Regions from separate parts of the Kocuria sp. 2SI genome, predicted to be linked through region 1. Evidence: riboswitches for the same ligand, from Rfam matches in the RefSeq annotation. Region 1 holds a riboswitch; the other holds the start of a gene.
What was found. A riboswitch is a leader RNA that binds a small molecule or an ion and turns the genes downstream of it on or off. The one in region 1 is predicted to bind S-adenosylmethionine.
Positions count from the first base shown of each region.

Region 2: another riboswitch for S-adenosylmethionine. It lies ahead of FFS25_RS05810 (bifunctional o-acetylhomoserine/o-acetylserine sulfhydrylase); the one in region 1 lies ahead of FFS25_RS12415 (O-acetylhomoserine aminocarboxypropyltransferase/cysteine synthase family protein).

Region 1 is NZ_SCNB01000030.1:13,197-20,298, reverse strand. It holds gene FFS25_RS12420 (cystathionine gamma-synthase) at 1-691, opposite strand, end outside; gene FFS25_RS12415 (O-acetylhomoserine aminocarboxypropyltransferase/cysteine synthase family protein) at 688-2,163, opposite strand; SAM riboswitch class IV at 2,213-2,322, opposite strand; gene FFS25_RS12410 (acyltransferase family protein) at 2,357-3,763, opposite strand; gene FFS25_RS12405 (hypothetical protein) at 4,118-4,564, shown strand; gene FFS25_RS12400 (NAD-dependent epimerase/dehydratase family protein) at 4,801-6,015, shown strand; gene FFS25_RS12395 (glycosyltransferase family 4 protein) at 6,021-7,102, shown strand, end outside.
Region 2 is NZ_SCNB01000007.1:57,339-64,440, reverse strand. It holds gene FFS25_RS05825 (CPBP family glutamic-type intramembrane protease) at 1-675, shown strand, start outside; gene FFS25_RS05820 (S9 family peptidase) at 695-2,872, opposite strand; gene FFS25_RS05815 (CPBP family intramembrane glutamic endopeptidase) at 2,936-3,721, shown strand; SAM riboswitch class IV at 3,790-3,906, shown strand; gene FFS25_RS05810 (bifunctional o-acetylhomoserine/o-acetylserine sulfhydrylase) at 3,974-5,335, shown strand; gene metX (homoserine O-acetyltransferase MetX) at 5,337-6,518, shown strand.

The DNA.
Region 1 (7,102 bases):
TTCCTCCGGGCGAGAAGCCGCCCACGGCCTCGACCTCCCAGGCCCGGTCCGAGACGACGACCGCCCCGCCCAGCACGTCCGAGTGCCCGCCGATGTACTTGGTGGTGGAGTGCACGACGACGTCGGCGCCGAACTCCAGCGGACGCTGAAGGTACGGCGAGGCGAAGGTGCTGTCCACGATCAGCAGCGCCCCGGCATCCTGGGCGATCTGGGCGATTCCCGTCAGATCGGCGATGCCCAGCAGCGGATTCGTGGGGGTCTCGACCCAGATCACCCGCGTGCCCGCCTCCACAGCCCCGCGGACCGCATCGAGCGAGGTGACGTCCACCGGCGTGTGCCGGATCTGCCAGGGAGCCAGGACCCTGGTGATGAGCCGGTTGGTGCCCCCGTAGCCGTCGGCGCCCAGGACCACATGGTCTCCGGGGCGCAGCACCGAGCGCAGCAGCGCATCCTCCGCCGCGATCCCGGAGGCGAACGCGAAGGCCCGCTGCCCGCCCTCGAGCGCGCACAGCTGCTCCTCGAAGGCATTGCGGGTGGGATTGGAGCCGCGGGAGTACTCGTGGCCGTCGCGCAGGACGTTGATGCCGTCCTGGACGAAGGTGGAGGTCTGGTAGACCGGCGGGATGACCGCACCGGTCAGCCGGTCCGGCTCCTGGCCGGCGTGGACGGCGCGCGTGGTGAACCCGCTCATGCCTGCACCTCCTGGCGCTGGTCGCGGCGCGCGCCGCTCGGCTCGTCCTCGGAGCGCACCGGGGCGCCGTCCGTCGACGATCCCGGGGCACCTTCTGCGGCCGGGATCTCAGCGCCGCGCGCGGCCTCGACGCGCAGCAGCTCATCGAGCGAGGACTGCAGATCGGCGATCAGGTCGTCGACCGCCTCCAGCCCGATCGACAGCCGCAGGGTCTGCCAGCTGATCCCGCCGGCCAGTCGCTGCTCCTCCGAGAGACGGCAGTGGGTCATGGCCGCGGGATGGTTGATCAGCGATCGGACGTCGCCGATGTTGGCCACCAGCTTGAAAAGCCGCAGGGAGTCGACGAATCCGGCCACTGCGGCATCCGAGCACTCCAGCTCGAAGCCGAAGACCGACCCGACGCCCTGGGGGAAGTCGCGCTCGGCGATCTCCCGATCGGCGGAGCCCTCGATCAGGGGGTGGTGCACGCAGCGCACCGCCGGATGCGTGCTCAGGAACTCGGCGATGCGAGCGGCGCTGTCCGAGTGGCGGCGCATGCGCAGGTCCAGCGTCTCGAGGCCCTGGATGATCTGGGAGGCGTTGAACGGCGAGAGCGTCAGACCCAGGTCGTGCACGAACTTGGCCCGGCACAGATGCAGGAACGGCGAGCCGCCGCGCAGCTTCTCGCACAGGCTGATCCCGCCCCAGCGCGCTCGCGGCTCGGTGAACTGCGGCCAGCGAGCGGCCTCGGCCTCCCAGTCGAATCGACCGGAGTCGATCACGACGCCGGCCAGCGACGTCCCGTGCCCGCCGAAGAACTTGGTGGCCGAATGCACCACGATATCCGCCCCGTGCTCGAAGGGCCGGTACAGGATCGGCGTGGCCAGGGTCGAGTCGACGATCACCGGGAGCCCCCGCTCATGGGCGATGCGGGAGATCGCGTCCAGATCCGCCAGCGTGGCCAGCGGGTTGCCGATGGACTCGAGGAAGAAGCCCCGAGTGTCCTCCGTGATCGCCTCCGACCAGGCCGAGGGGTCAGCGGGATCGACGTAGGTGACGGTCGCGCCGAGATCGGCCAGCGTGTCACCGAGCAGGTCGACGGTGCCGCCGTAGATCTTCTCCGAGACCACCAGGTGCTTGCCGGGGCCCGTGCTGATCAGCGCGAGCAGGGCCGCGGCGACGGCGGACTGGCCCGAGCCCATGGCCACGGCCCCCACTCCGCCCTCGAGATCGGCGACCTTCTGCTCCAGGACGGCGACCGTGGGGTTGCCCGTGCGGGAGTAGGTGAAGCCCGGGGTGGTCTGGGCGAACATGGCGGCGGCAGCCGCGTGGTCCGGGAACTCGAAGGCCGAGGACTGGTAGATCGGCACCGGCAGCGTGGCCTGGACGGGGGCGGCAGGGGCGCCCGGATCGGATCCGGCCCGGCCGGCGTGGATCTGGCGTGTGGCCAGCGACGTCGAGCTCTTGAGCTCGTCGCAGGGCGAGGACGTCATGAGAGGTGTCTTCCGTGACGGGGTGCTCTTGACCTGCACGTCCCGCCGGAGCTTGTTCGTGCGCTGCGTCAGGTGCAGGCCGCTTCGTCATCCGAACCACCCTTGAACATGGGGTTGGTGCACAGCCAAGTCGGAGCTTGGCAGCTGTGTCTCGTGAAGCCGGTCCGATACTAGCACCACACCGATCGAGCCGTCAGGACCTCCGTGCGGGCGGGACCAGCAGCAGGACCGCCGCGACCATGGCCGCCGCGCCGCCGAGGGCCAGCGGGATGCCGAGCAGGAAGCGGACCTCCAGCACGGCTGCGGAGAAGACGAGGACGGCCGCGGCGAGGATGCGGACCCACGCCCGTCCGTCCGGCGATGAGGAGCGATCGGGACTCGAAGCTCGCAGCGGCGCGGATCCGTCGGCTCGGGGCGCGGTCGAGGGCCGCTCACCCGAGGGCGATCCTCCGGCTGCGGGCCCCTCCGGTTCGGGCTCGCGGGCGACGATCCGCCCCGCCACGGCCTCCAGGACGCCCAGCGGACGCACGACCAGCAGGACCATCGCCCAGCAGAGCAGCCCGATCGGCAGGCGCCACAGCCACCACTGCGCTGAGCCGGGCACCGGATCCGGGCCGCCGAGCAGCCACCACACCGCCATCACGGCCACGATCACCGGCAGGTGCCACAGGTACAGGGTCGCGGCCCGCGAGCCGACGACCCAGGCGACGGCCTGCGCGGGACGCCATCGCATGAGCCGCTCCAGAGCCGGCGAGCACAGCTGCAGGACGCAGGCCTGAGCCGCGCCGAGGGCGATCATGCACAGCGTGGGCGGGTTCAGGGCCGACAGCCCGTCCGCACCCCACCAGGGCAGGCTCGTCAGGCAGAGCATCACCAGGACCGACAGGGCCGTGATCCCGAGCAGTCTTCCTGCCGAGGCACGAGCGAAGGATCCGTCGTGGCGGAAGAAGCCGATCTGATGGATCGCCAGCCAGACCGGGGCGAAGCCGAGCAGGCCCCACCACGGCCGCTCCGCGGCGATGCGCAGCACCTCGATCGCAGCGCTGAGCCCCACCAGCGCAGCCAGGGTGAGAACGGGCCGGCGATCGTGCAGCCCGTGCAGCAGCGGCACACCGACCAGGCACGCGGTATAGGCGCCCACGAACCACAGGTGCATCCCGAGCCCCCGCAGCGCCATCGAGGCCCAGTCGGCGGGCATCCCCACGAGCGCCGCGAGGGCGCCGGCCAGCGCCAGGGCGACCCACACAGCGCTCGCAGGCACGACCAGGCGCAGCAGCCGGGCGCGCACCCAGGCCGGCCCGCGGACGCCCTCCGCCGACTGGCGCGACCACGAGATCGCCGAGGCGCACCCTCCCACCACGAAGAACAGCGGCATGACCTGCACGAGCCACGACACCGGGGCGTACCAGGAGGCCTCGGTGGGGGCCATGACGCTGCGCAGCGCGCCCGTGCTCGGATCCGTCGTGAGCGTGACCAGGAGGATGTGGAGCACGACCACGGCGATCAGGCAGGCGACCCGAGCAGCATCCAGCGCGAGATCGCGCTGCGCAGGGATGGTCTGCGCAGCGCGCCGGCCGCGGGAGGTGCTCAGCTTCGTCACGTCTCCGATCGTCACACGACGGCGGCATCGCAGGGGGCTCGGCGGGTGCCCGGGAGCGCAGCAGCGCGATTGTGACGTCAGAGCGTCTTCTTCCGCAGGTCGGGGCATCGGATCGCCCCGATGCCTTCTGCCGGAAGGCCTCCGCTGTTACGGTTACCCAAGAGTCATTTAGATATGGCGGATCGGGCATGGATCCGCCTGGATCCGCGCTGTGGCAGGGCTGAGAGACAGCTCCGCTTCCGCCGGTGGGTCTGTACGCGGCACAGCGGATCGCCTAATCTGGACTCGGGTCGCACCACGATGACGTCGGAGACCCTTCCCCCCGCAATTCCGACGATCAGCGCAGGAGCAGCAGTGACTGTCACGAGCACCAGACTGGGCCGGCTGGGATCTCCCCAGCACCACAAGACGCCCCGCTCCCCCATGTGCCATGAGTGCACCACCGATCTCTACCTCAAGTTCCGGGTCTTCCTGCCCTCCACCCGCAAGCGCAGCCGCGTCCCGGGGCTGCGCCGGATCATGGGCCGCGTGCTGCGCTGCGCGGTCCGCCCCGGCGGACGCGTCGAGTACTTCTGCCAGAAGTGCGGCACGCAGCAGCGCCACCTCATCCCGGAGGGCTGGGAGCCCACCTCCAAGGGCCTGACCCCGTGCGATGTCCAGGACCTGGCCTCGGTGTTCATCGCCCCAGGCGAGTCCCTGCCCACGGAAGAGGTCCGCCAGCAGCTCCTGGGCCCGGAGCCCGCACCGGCCGCCCGAGCTGAGAAGACCCTGAGCCTCCGAGAGAGCCGGCTCCCGGCCTGATCCGGCCCGCGCCGGAGCCGTCGCTCTGCGCACCCGTCGGAGGCAGATGACACAATCAGGAGGTCCCCCTCCCGCGGGCGGCTTGAGCGCACCCGCCCTCGCATGCCGCTCGTTCACCGTCGGTTCATTCCGGGGTTGCAGGGTGGACGACGACCTTCTACAGCACCAGCCCGCTCGGTTCGGCGTCGTGATCCTTCCGATCCCCGCGCCGAGAGGCGCACGGAAACGGAGATGACGTGAAGATTGCGATCCTCGGCGGCGACGGATTCTGCGGCTGGCCTGCCGCCCTGCACCTCTCGGAGCGAGGTCACGACGTCATCACCGTGGACAACATGTCCCGCCGTCGGATCGACGACGAGCTCGGCGCGCAGTCGCTGACCCCGATCCGCCCGCTCGTCGAGCGCCTGCGCGCCTGGACCGAGGTCTCCGGCAAGGTCATCGAGCACCGCCACCTCGATGTCGCCGAGGACTACGAGGGCCTGCTGCAGCTGATCAGCGAGGACCAGCCGGACGCCGTCGTGCACTTCGCCGAGCAGCGCGCGGCGCCGTACTCCATGAAGAGCTCGCGCACCAAGCGCTACACCGTGGACAACAACGTGTCGGCCACGCACAACCTGCTCGAGGCGATCGTCGAGTCCGAGCGCGACGTCCACGTGGTCCACCTGGGCACCATGGGCGTCTACGGCTACGGCACCGCCGGGATGAAGATCCCCGAGGGCTACCTGGATGTAGAGATCCCGCACGAGCAGCAGGAGCCGATCCAGCAGCAGATCCTGTACCCGACCAACCCGGGCTCGATCTACCACATGACCAAGTCGCTGGATCAGCTGCTCTTCGCGTTCTACGCCAAGAACGACCAGCTGCGGATCACCGACCTGCACCAGGGCATCATCTGGGGCACCACGACCGCCGAGACCCAGCGCGACGAGCGGCTGATCAACCGCTTCGATTACGACGGCGACTACGGCACGGTGCTCAACCGCTTCCTCATGCAGGCGGCGGTGGGCTACCCGCTGACGGTCCACGGCACCGGCGGGCAGACCCGCGCGTTCATCCACGTCCAGGACATGGTGCGCTGCGTCGAGCTGGCCCTCGAGAACTCCCCGGCCCCCGGCGAGCGCGTCAAGATCCTCAACCAGATGACCGAGACGCACCGCGTCCGCGACCTGGCCGAGCTGATCGCCCGCATCTCCGGGGCCGCCGTGGAGATGGTGCCCAACCCGCGCCAGGAGTCGGCGGAGAACGAGCTGCACGTCACCAACGACACCTTCTTGGAGCTCGGCCTGCAGCCGACCACCCTGTCCGAGGGCCTGCTGCACGAGGTCGAGGAGACCGCCAAGCGCTACGCCCACCGCGCGGACCTCTCCAAGATCCCCGCGCGCTCGCTGTGGAACCGGCGCACCCGGGCCGGTGTCCCGGCCTCCGTGGCCCACGAGTCGCAGGGCAGCTGAGCAGCTTGCGCATCGCGCTGTTCACCGAGGTCTTCCTGCCGAAGATCGACGGCGTCGTCACCCGCATCATGCGGACCATGGAGCAGCTGGAGCAGCTCGGCCACGAGGTCGAGGTCTTCGCTCCGGGGCACCCGCCGACGCAGTACGCCGGGCACCGCGTGCACAGCGTCCGCTCGCTGTCGTTCAAGCCCTGGTACCCCGAGATCAGGGTGGGCCTGCCCACCGGGCGCATCGCGACCCGGATGGCCGAGTTCGAACCGGACATCGTCCACGCCGTGAACCCGGTGTGGCTCTCGGCCTACGGCGTGCTCTCGGCTCGCCGGCGCAACCTGCCGCTGCTGGCCTCGTTCCACACGGACGTCCCGCACTACACGGAGGCCCTGGGCCTGAACCTGCTGCGGCACCCGTCGGAGTCGTGGATCCGGTGGCTGCACAACCAGGCCGAGCTGAACCTGTGCACCTCCGGTCCCATGGTGGAACGGGCCCGGACGGTCGGCATCCAGGATGTCGACCTGTGGCCCAAGGGCGTCGACACCGTGGCCTACACGCCCGAGAACGCGGACCGCGCCATGCGCGAGCGGCTCAGCGACGGGCACCCCGAGGCCCCGCTGATCGTCTACGTGGGGCGCGTCTCCAAGGAGAAGAACCTCGACGAGCTGCTCGAGCCGATCCGCCGCCTGCCCCAGGCGCGCTTGGCGATCGTGGGATCCGGACCGCACAAGGAGGCGCTGCAGGAGCAGTTCGCCGGGACGAACACCGTGTTCACCGGGTACATGTCCGGTCTCGAGCTCGCCCAGGCCTACGCCTCCGCGGACGTCTTCGCCTTCCCGTCGCGCTCCGAGACCCTCGGCCTGGTGGCCCTGGAGGCCTTCGCCTCCGGCGTCCCCGTGGTCGGCGCGCGTGCCGGCGGCATCCCCTTCGTGATCGACGAGGGCGTGACCGGGCACCTGGTGGAGCCCGGTGACGCCGACCAGCTCACCGAGGCGCTGCGGGGTCTGCTCGAGGACCCGCAGCGCCGTGCGCGGATGGCCCAGGCCGCCCGCGACGAGGCGCTCAAGCACTCCTGGAGGGCCTCGACGGAGGCCCT
Region 2 (7,102 bases), on a different contig from region 1:
GTCGCGGTGCTGCTCATCTGGTTCTTCCTGGCCGAGGCGGGTGTGCGTGATCTGGGGTTCCCCGCGCCCAGGGATCGGGGCAGCGCGGCAGCCGGGCCGCTGGGCGGGGCGAGCGCGCTCGTGATCGGCGCTGCGCTCGGTGGCGCCGGGGCGGCGGTCCTGCCGCTGCTCCAGGGCGGCCAGCCCGAGCTGCTGGGCCAGGCTGCGGTCTCGAGGCTCGGCGGACCGGCGGTGGCCGCTGTGCTGGCTGCGGTCGCTGCGGCGGCGCTGGAGATCGTGTTCCGCGGTGCGCTGCTGCGGCTGGCGATCGCACGGTGGTCGTCAGGCACTGCGATCACGGTCTCGGTCCTGCTGACGGTGCTCGGGCTTCTGCCCGTCATGCTCACGCGCAGCGCAGGCACCTGGTCCTGGCTGGCGGCCTCGGCGTGCGCGGTGGCGGTGCTGAGCCTGATGCTGGCCTGGGCTGCCGTGCGCACCAGGTCGCTGTGGATGCCCCTGGGCTGGGCGGCGGGACTCGCAGGAACGGGCGCCGCCGTGCTGCAGGGCTGGCCTGCTCAGGCCCTCGGGGCATGGGCCGCCGCCGGCGCCGCTGCCGCTGCCGGTCTCCTGCTGATCCCCGCGGTCCTGGTGCTCGAGCGGGTGCGGCCCTCCGGCTCAGACCGCCGGGCGGCGTGAACGGGCGGATTCCTTCGGCTCAGGCCAGCCCCAGGCGCTCCAGGGCCCAGGCGTCCTCCCACGCATTGTCGCGCCACTGCTGATAGCGCCCCGAGGCTCCGCCGTGGCCGCCGGCCATCTCGATGCGCATGAGGATCTGCTCGCGCTTGTCCGGGTTCTCGTGACGCAGGGCCGCCACCCACTTGGCGGGCTCCACGTAGAGGACGCGGGTGTCGTGCAGCGAGGTCACGGCCAGGATCGGCGGGTAGTCCCTGGCGGAGACGTTCTCGTACGGGGAATAGGCCTTCATGGTCCAGTAGACCTCCGCGGAGTCGAGGGGATTGCCCCATTCCTCCCATTCGAGCGCGGTCAGCGGCAGCTCGGGCATGAGCATGGAGGTCAGCGGGTCCACGAACGGCACCGCGGCCACCGCACCGCAGTACAGCTCGGGGGCCAGGTTCAGCACGGCGCCGACCAGGAGTCCGCCGGCCGAGCCGCCCATCAGCACGACCCGGTCGGCGTCGATGTCCGAGCGCGCGCCCAGGTGCCGGGTCGCCGCGACGACGTCTGTGAAGGTGCGCCGCTTGTGCTCCTTCTTGCCGGACTCGTACCACTGCCGCCCGAGCTCGCCGCCGCCGCGCACGTGGGCGATGGCCCAGACCGCACCGCGGTCCAGCAGCGAGATCCGCGAGTACGAGAACGACGGATCCATGCTGATCTCGTACGAGCCGTAGGCGTAGACCACCGCGGGTGCCGGCTGCGCGGCGTCCCGGCGGCGGATGAGGGTGATCGGGATCCGCGTGCCGTCCTCGGCCTGGGCCCAGTCGCGCTCCACGGAGTAGTCGACAGCCGAGTAGTCGCCCAGCACCGGCTGCTCGCGGCGCAGGACTGGATCGGGCAGCTCGGTCCCCGGCGCATCCAGGATGAGGTCGAAGACGCGCCGCGGGATCACGAAGGACTCGGCGGTGAAGCGCAGGACGGGGGAGCCCGGCTCAGCGGCGGTGAGGGAGACAGCCGTGAGCTCGCCGGGCACCTCGAGGACATGGGGCTCGGCCTGGCTCTCCGTGCCGAGTCCCTTCAGCGGCAGGATGCGCAGCCCCGGCAGGATGTCCTCACGGACCTCGAGAACCAGGTGATGCTGTGTGGCGGCGAAGCCCAGCACGCGCAGTCCCTCCCTGGGCGCCACGATGTCGATGCCGGGAGGGAATCCGTCGCCGGGCAGTTCCGCCGACTCGCCGGGCAGGTCCGACAGCTCGATCAGGCTCAGGCGTCCATCCGGAGCCTGGCGATCGTGCTGGAGCAGGACGACGTCCCGGCCGTCGATCCGCACGGGCTCCGCCGAGGCGAGAACGCCGGCCCCGCGCGGCACGACCACCTGTGGGTCCTGCTCGCCGGCCTCCTCGATGCGCAGGATCGAGACCTCGGAGTACTCGGAGCACCCGGCCTCGAGCACGAGCCAGCGCCGGTCCGAGGAGAGCTCGGCCCCCAGCCACAGGCCGGGGTCGTCCTCCTGGGCGATGGTGATGTCCTGCTCCAGCGGGGTCCCGAGCACGTGCCGGCGCAGGCGCCACGGCCGCCAGGAGTCGTCGACCTCGGTGTAGAAGACGGCGTCTCCGGCGGGCGAGAGGAAGGCGCCGTAGGAGGTCTCGGGGATCTCGTCGTCGAGCGTCCGGTCGGCTGCGAAGTCGTGGACGCGCACCGTGAAGCGCTCATCCCCGGTGGTGTCCTCGGCCCAGGCCATCCGGGTGCCGTCGTGGGTGATGTCGAAGGCGCCCAGCGACCAGAACTCGTGCGGCTGCGCCCGGGCGTTGCCGTCCAGGAGGGTCTGCTCGCCGGGCAGGGACTGACCTGCCACGATCTGCGGCGGCTCCCACCCCTCCTCAGCAGCCGGGACGCGGCACTGCACCGAGTGCTCTCCGCCCTCCACGGTGCGCGTGAAGTACCACCAGTCGCCGCGCCGCCACGGCACCGACAGGTCCGTCTCCTGCACGCGGGTCCGGACCTCCTGGAAGAGCTGCTCGCGCAGCGGGGCCAGCTGGGCGGTGGCGGCCTCCGCGCAGGCGGTCTCGGCCTCCAGATGGGCGATGACCTCTGGGGAGTCCTTCTCCCGCAGCCACTCGTACGGATCCTGGAAGGAGTCGCCGTGGAACTCGCGGACGTGGTCGCGGCGCGGCGTCTCGGGAGGAGCGGGGGAGGGATCCGGGTGCTGGGAGGTCATGGCGCTCATCGTAGGAACCGGCGCCGACAGCACAGGCCGCTGCCGTCGTGCCCCTGGCCCACAATGGAGCCCATGACCGAACACCTCTCCCAGGCCCCAGCCCAGCCGTCGTTCGGCTCCCAGCGAGCCGATCTGTGGCTGCAGATCCTGCTGGTGCTGGGCGTCTCGCTGGGGGCCAGCGCGCTGTGGTCCGTCCTGAACCTCGCCGAGACGCTGTCCACCAGTTCGATCGCCGAGTCGACGGCCTCCATGAACGCGCCGCAGAGCGGCTTCCCCCTGTTCGACGTCCTGCGCCGCAGCCTCGGGATCCTCTTGGCTCTGGTTCCACCGCTGCTGGCGCTCTATCTGCTGGCGGGCTCGGCCGGTCAGCTGCGTGGGCTGCTGCACCGGATCGGCCTGGACCGCCGAGCCCCGCTGGCAGATCTGGGCCTGGGGACGCTGCTCTTCGTCGTCATGGGACTGGGCACCCTGGCGCTGTACCAGGCGGGCCGCCAGCTCGGGATCACCGCCGAGATCGTCACCAACGCGGGCGGGACCTCCTGGTGGGAGGTCATCCTGCTGCTGGCCTCGGCGGTGCGACACTCGCTCGTGGAGGAGATCATCGTCGTCGTGTTCCTGGCCGATCGCCTGCTGCGGGTGGGATGGACGTGGCCGGCCGTGCTGATCGGCTCGGCCCTTCTGCGAGGCAGCTACCACCTGTACCAGGGCGTCGGTCCGGCGCTGGGCAACGTGGTCATGGGGCTGGTGTTCCTGTGGCTCTACCGCCGCACCGGACGCGTGATGCCGCTGATCATCGCCCACTTCCTGCTGGACGCCGTCGGCTTCCTAGCCGGGCCCCTGCTGTTCTGACGGAGCGCTCCACAGGCCACGGAACCCGGGTTTGCGCCGGAGCCTCGCTCGTCCGAGAATGGGAATCAGGTCACGAGAGCCAGCGACAAGCCCCAGCTAGCTGGCCGGCAACCCTCCTTCCGCGGTGGGGTGCCCTGGGTGAGGACCGGGCCGGTGCGCCGACGCGTACACGGCAAGCGCGGGTCACGGCACCCGGTCCGACGGGTCCGTCGGACCTCGGTCCGCGGCCCCGGAAGACAAGGAGTCGCCGACATGTCAGCACAGCAGCCCACCCCCTCCGCCCCTCAGGGATGGAGCTTCGAGACCCGCCAGATCCATGCCGGTCAGGAGCCCGATCCCGTCACCGGCGCCCGGGCGCTGCCCATCCAGCAGACGACCTCGTACGTCTTCCCGGATGCCGAGACCGCTGCCGGTCGCTTCGGACTCAGCCAGGTCGGGCCCATCTACACCCGCCTGACCAACCCCACCACCGAGGTCGTCGAGAACCGCATCGCCTCCCTGGAGGGCGGCACCGCGGCCGTCATGGTCTCCTCCGGGCAGGCCGCCACCACCTACGCGATCCTCAACGTGGCCGGGGCGGGCGATCACATCGTGGCCAGCCCGTCGCTGTACGGCGGCTCCTTCAACCTGTTCAAGCACACCCTGTCGCGGCTCGGGATCGAGACCACGTTCGTCTCCGATCCGGACGATCCCCAGGCCTGGCGCGATGCCGTTCGGCCCAGTACCAAGGCCTTCTACGCGGAGACCATCCCGAACCCGCGCAACGACGTCCTGGACCTGGAGACGGTCTCGCGGATCGCCCACGAGTCCGAGGTGCCGCTGATGGTGGACAACACCATCGCCACCCCGTACCTGCTGCGGCCGTTCGAGCACGGCGCCGACGTGGTGATCCACTCCGCCACCAAGTTCCTGGGCGGGCACGGCACCTCGGTGGGCGGGTTCATCGTGGATTCCGGGCGCTTCGACTACACCCGCTACCCGCAGCGCTTCCCCGGGTTCGTGGAGCCGGACGAGTCCTACCACGGCGTCGTGTTCGGGGAGGTCTTCGGCGAGAACGGGCCGTTCGGGGCCAACGTGTCCTTCGCCTTCAAGGTCCGCACCCAGCTGCTGCGGGACATGGGAGCCTCCATCTCCCCGTTCAACGCCTTCCTGATCGAGCAGGGCATCGAGACGCTGTCGCTGCGCATGGAGCGCCACGTCGCCAACGCTCGGACGGTCGCCACCTGGCTGGAGGCCCACGAGGGCGTCGAATCCGTGTCCTACGCCGGGCTCGAGTCCTCTCCGTGGCACGAGCGTGCGCAGAAGTACGTCCCCGGCGGCGCAGGTTCGATCCTCGGCTTCGTGCTCGACGGCGGCTCGGAGGCCGGCCAGGCCTTCGTGGACGCGCTGAGCCTGCACTCGAACGTCGCGAACATCGGTGACGTCCGCTCGCTGGTCATCCACCCGGCCTCCACCACGCACGCTCAGCTCTCCCCGGAGGAGCAGCTGGCCGCCGGCGTCGCCCCGGGGTTCGTGCGGCTGTCCGTGGGACTGGAGCACATCGACGACATCCTCGCGGACCTGGAGCTCGGTTTCGCCGCGGTCAAGGCGCGCGGCGCAGGGGGATCGGTCTGAGGTGACCGCCATCCAGAGCACGACCGCGCGCTCGCAGCAGCCCTTCCGCACCGAGGGGCTGCTGCGCCGCGCCCGCATCGGCGACCTCGGGCTGGAATCCGGGGCCGTGCTGCCCGATGTCGAGCTGGCCTACGAGACCTGGGGCGAGCTCGACGACCGCGCCTCCAACGCGGTGCTCGTCCCGCATGCGCTGACCGGGGACACCCATGTCACGCGCGGACGGGTCGCCGAGGACGCCACCTCCTTCGACCGTGTCTCCGCCGAGGCACCGGGCTGGTGGGACGGACTGGTCGGGCCCGGGCGGGCGATCGACACCGACCGCTTCTTCGTGGTCGCCATCAACATGCTCGGGGGCTGCTACGGCTCCACGGGTCCGTCGACTCTGATCCCGGAGGACAGCCCGCGGGCCGGTCTTCCGTGGGGATCGGACTTCCCCGCGGTGACGATCCGCGACTCGGTGCGCGCCGAGCAGCGCCTGGCCGAGCAGCTGGGCATCGCGTCCTGGCGGCTGGTCGTCGGCGGTTCCATGGGCGGTGCGCGGGCCCTCGAGTGGGCCGCCACGTTCCCCGAGCAGGTGCGGGCCTGTGCGGTGATCGCCTCGACCGCCGCCTCGAGCGCCGAGCAGATCGCATGGGGCCAGGCGCAGCGCCTGGCGATCCGCAACGACCCCGACTTCCGCGGCGGCGACTACTACGACGGCGTCATCCCCTCCGTGGGCCTCGGAATCGCACGGCGGATCGCGCACACCACCTACCGCGCGGCACCGGACCTCAACGCGCGCTTCGGCAATGCGGCGCAGGCCGGCGAGGATCCGGGGGCGCCGCTGCCGGGGCGCCGTCGGGGCCGGTATGCGATCGAGAGCTACCTGGATCATCAGGCCGCCAAGCTCGTGGGCCGCTTCGACGCCAACTCCTACCTGGTGCTCAACGACGCCCTCATGGGCCACGACGTCGGCCGCGGCCGCGGCGGCGTCAGGCAGGCGCTCGCGGCCACCACCTGCGACTGGCTCGTGGCCTCGGTCGACTCGGATCGGCTCTACCTGCCCTCGGAGTCCGAGGACCTCGCCCGGCTTCTGCCCGGCGACGTCCCCCACCGCACCATCCGCTCCGGCGCCGGGCACGACGGCTTCCTGATCGAGCACGAGCAGATCGGCGAGCTGGTCCGAGCCGCCTTCCTCTCCTGAGGGGGCCCTACCGAAGCGACGCATCGACCCTCCTCGCCGCCGAGGGGACCCATTCGTCACGATTCACGCCGGATTAGACGTCCGATGCGTCCCGTCGGCGATCCCGTGCGCCTTGTGCGTCCCCTCGGCGTACTGGGCGCACGAGATCCCCGGTCCACACGGAATCCCGGACAATGGAGATCCGAAGTACGGAGTTCATGCCTCCACAGACGCCCTTTCGGGCACTGGACCGGGGCGACGACGGCGGGGAGCGGATCCGTTCGCATCGGTCGGCGCCGTGATCCGCTGCACTGTCTGCCATGCCGAGACCACGTCACAGTCCACCTGCCTGCCTGCAGGGCCGCGTCTTCACGACCGCCGAGGCTGAAGCGGCAGGCGTCGCGAAGCGTCATCTGTCGGGGAGGCAGTACTGCTCCTGGGGCAAGGGCCTGTGGTCCTGCGCCGATTCGCGCCCTGACCCCCGCACCAGATCCGGTCTGCTGAGGATCCTCCCGGCTCTGCAGCAGGAAGGCTGGGCAGCCAGCCACACGACGGCCGCCATCCTCCACGACTTCCGGCTCCCCGGCAGGCTCGGGCATGTCGGC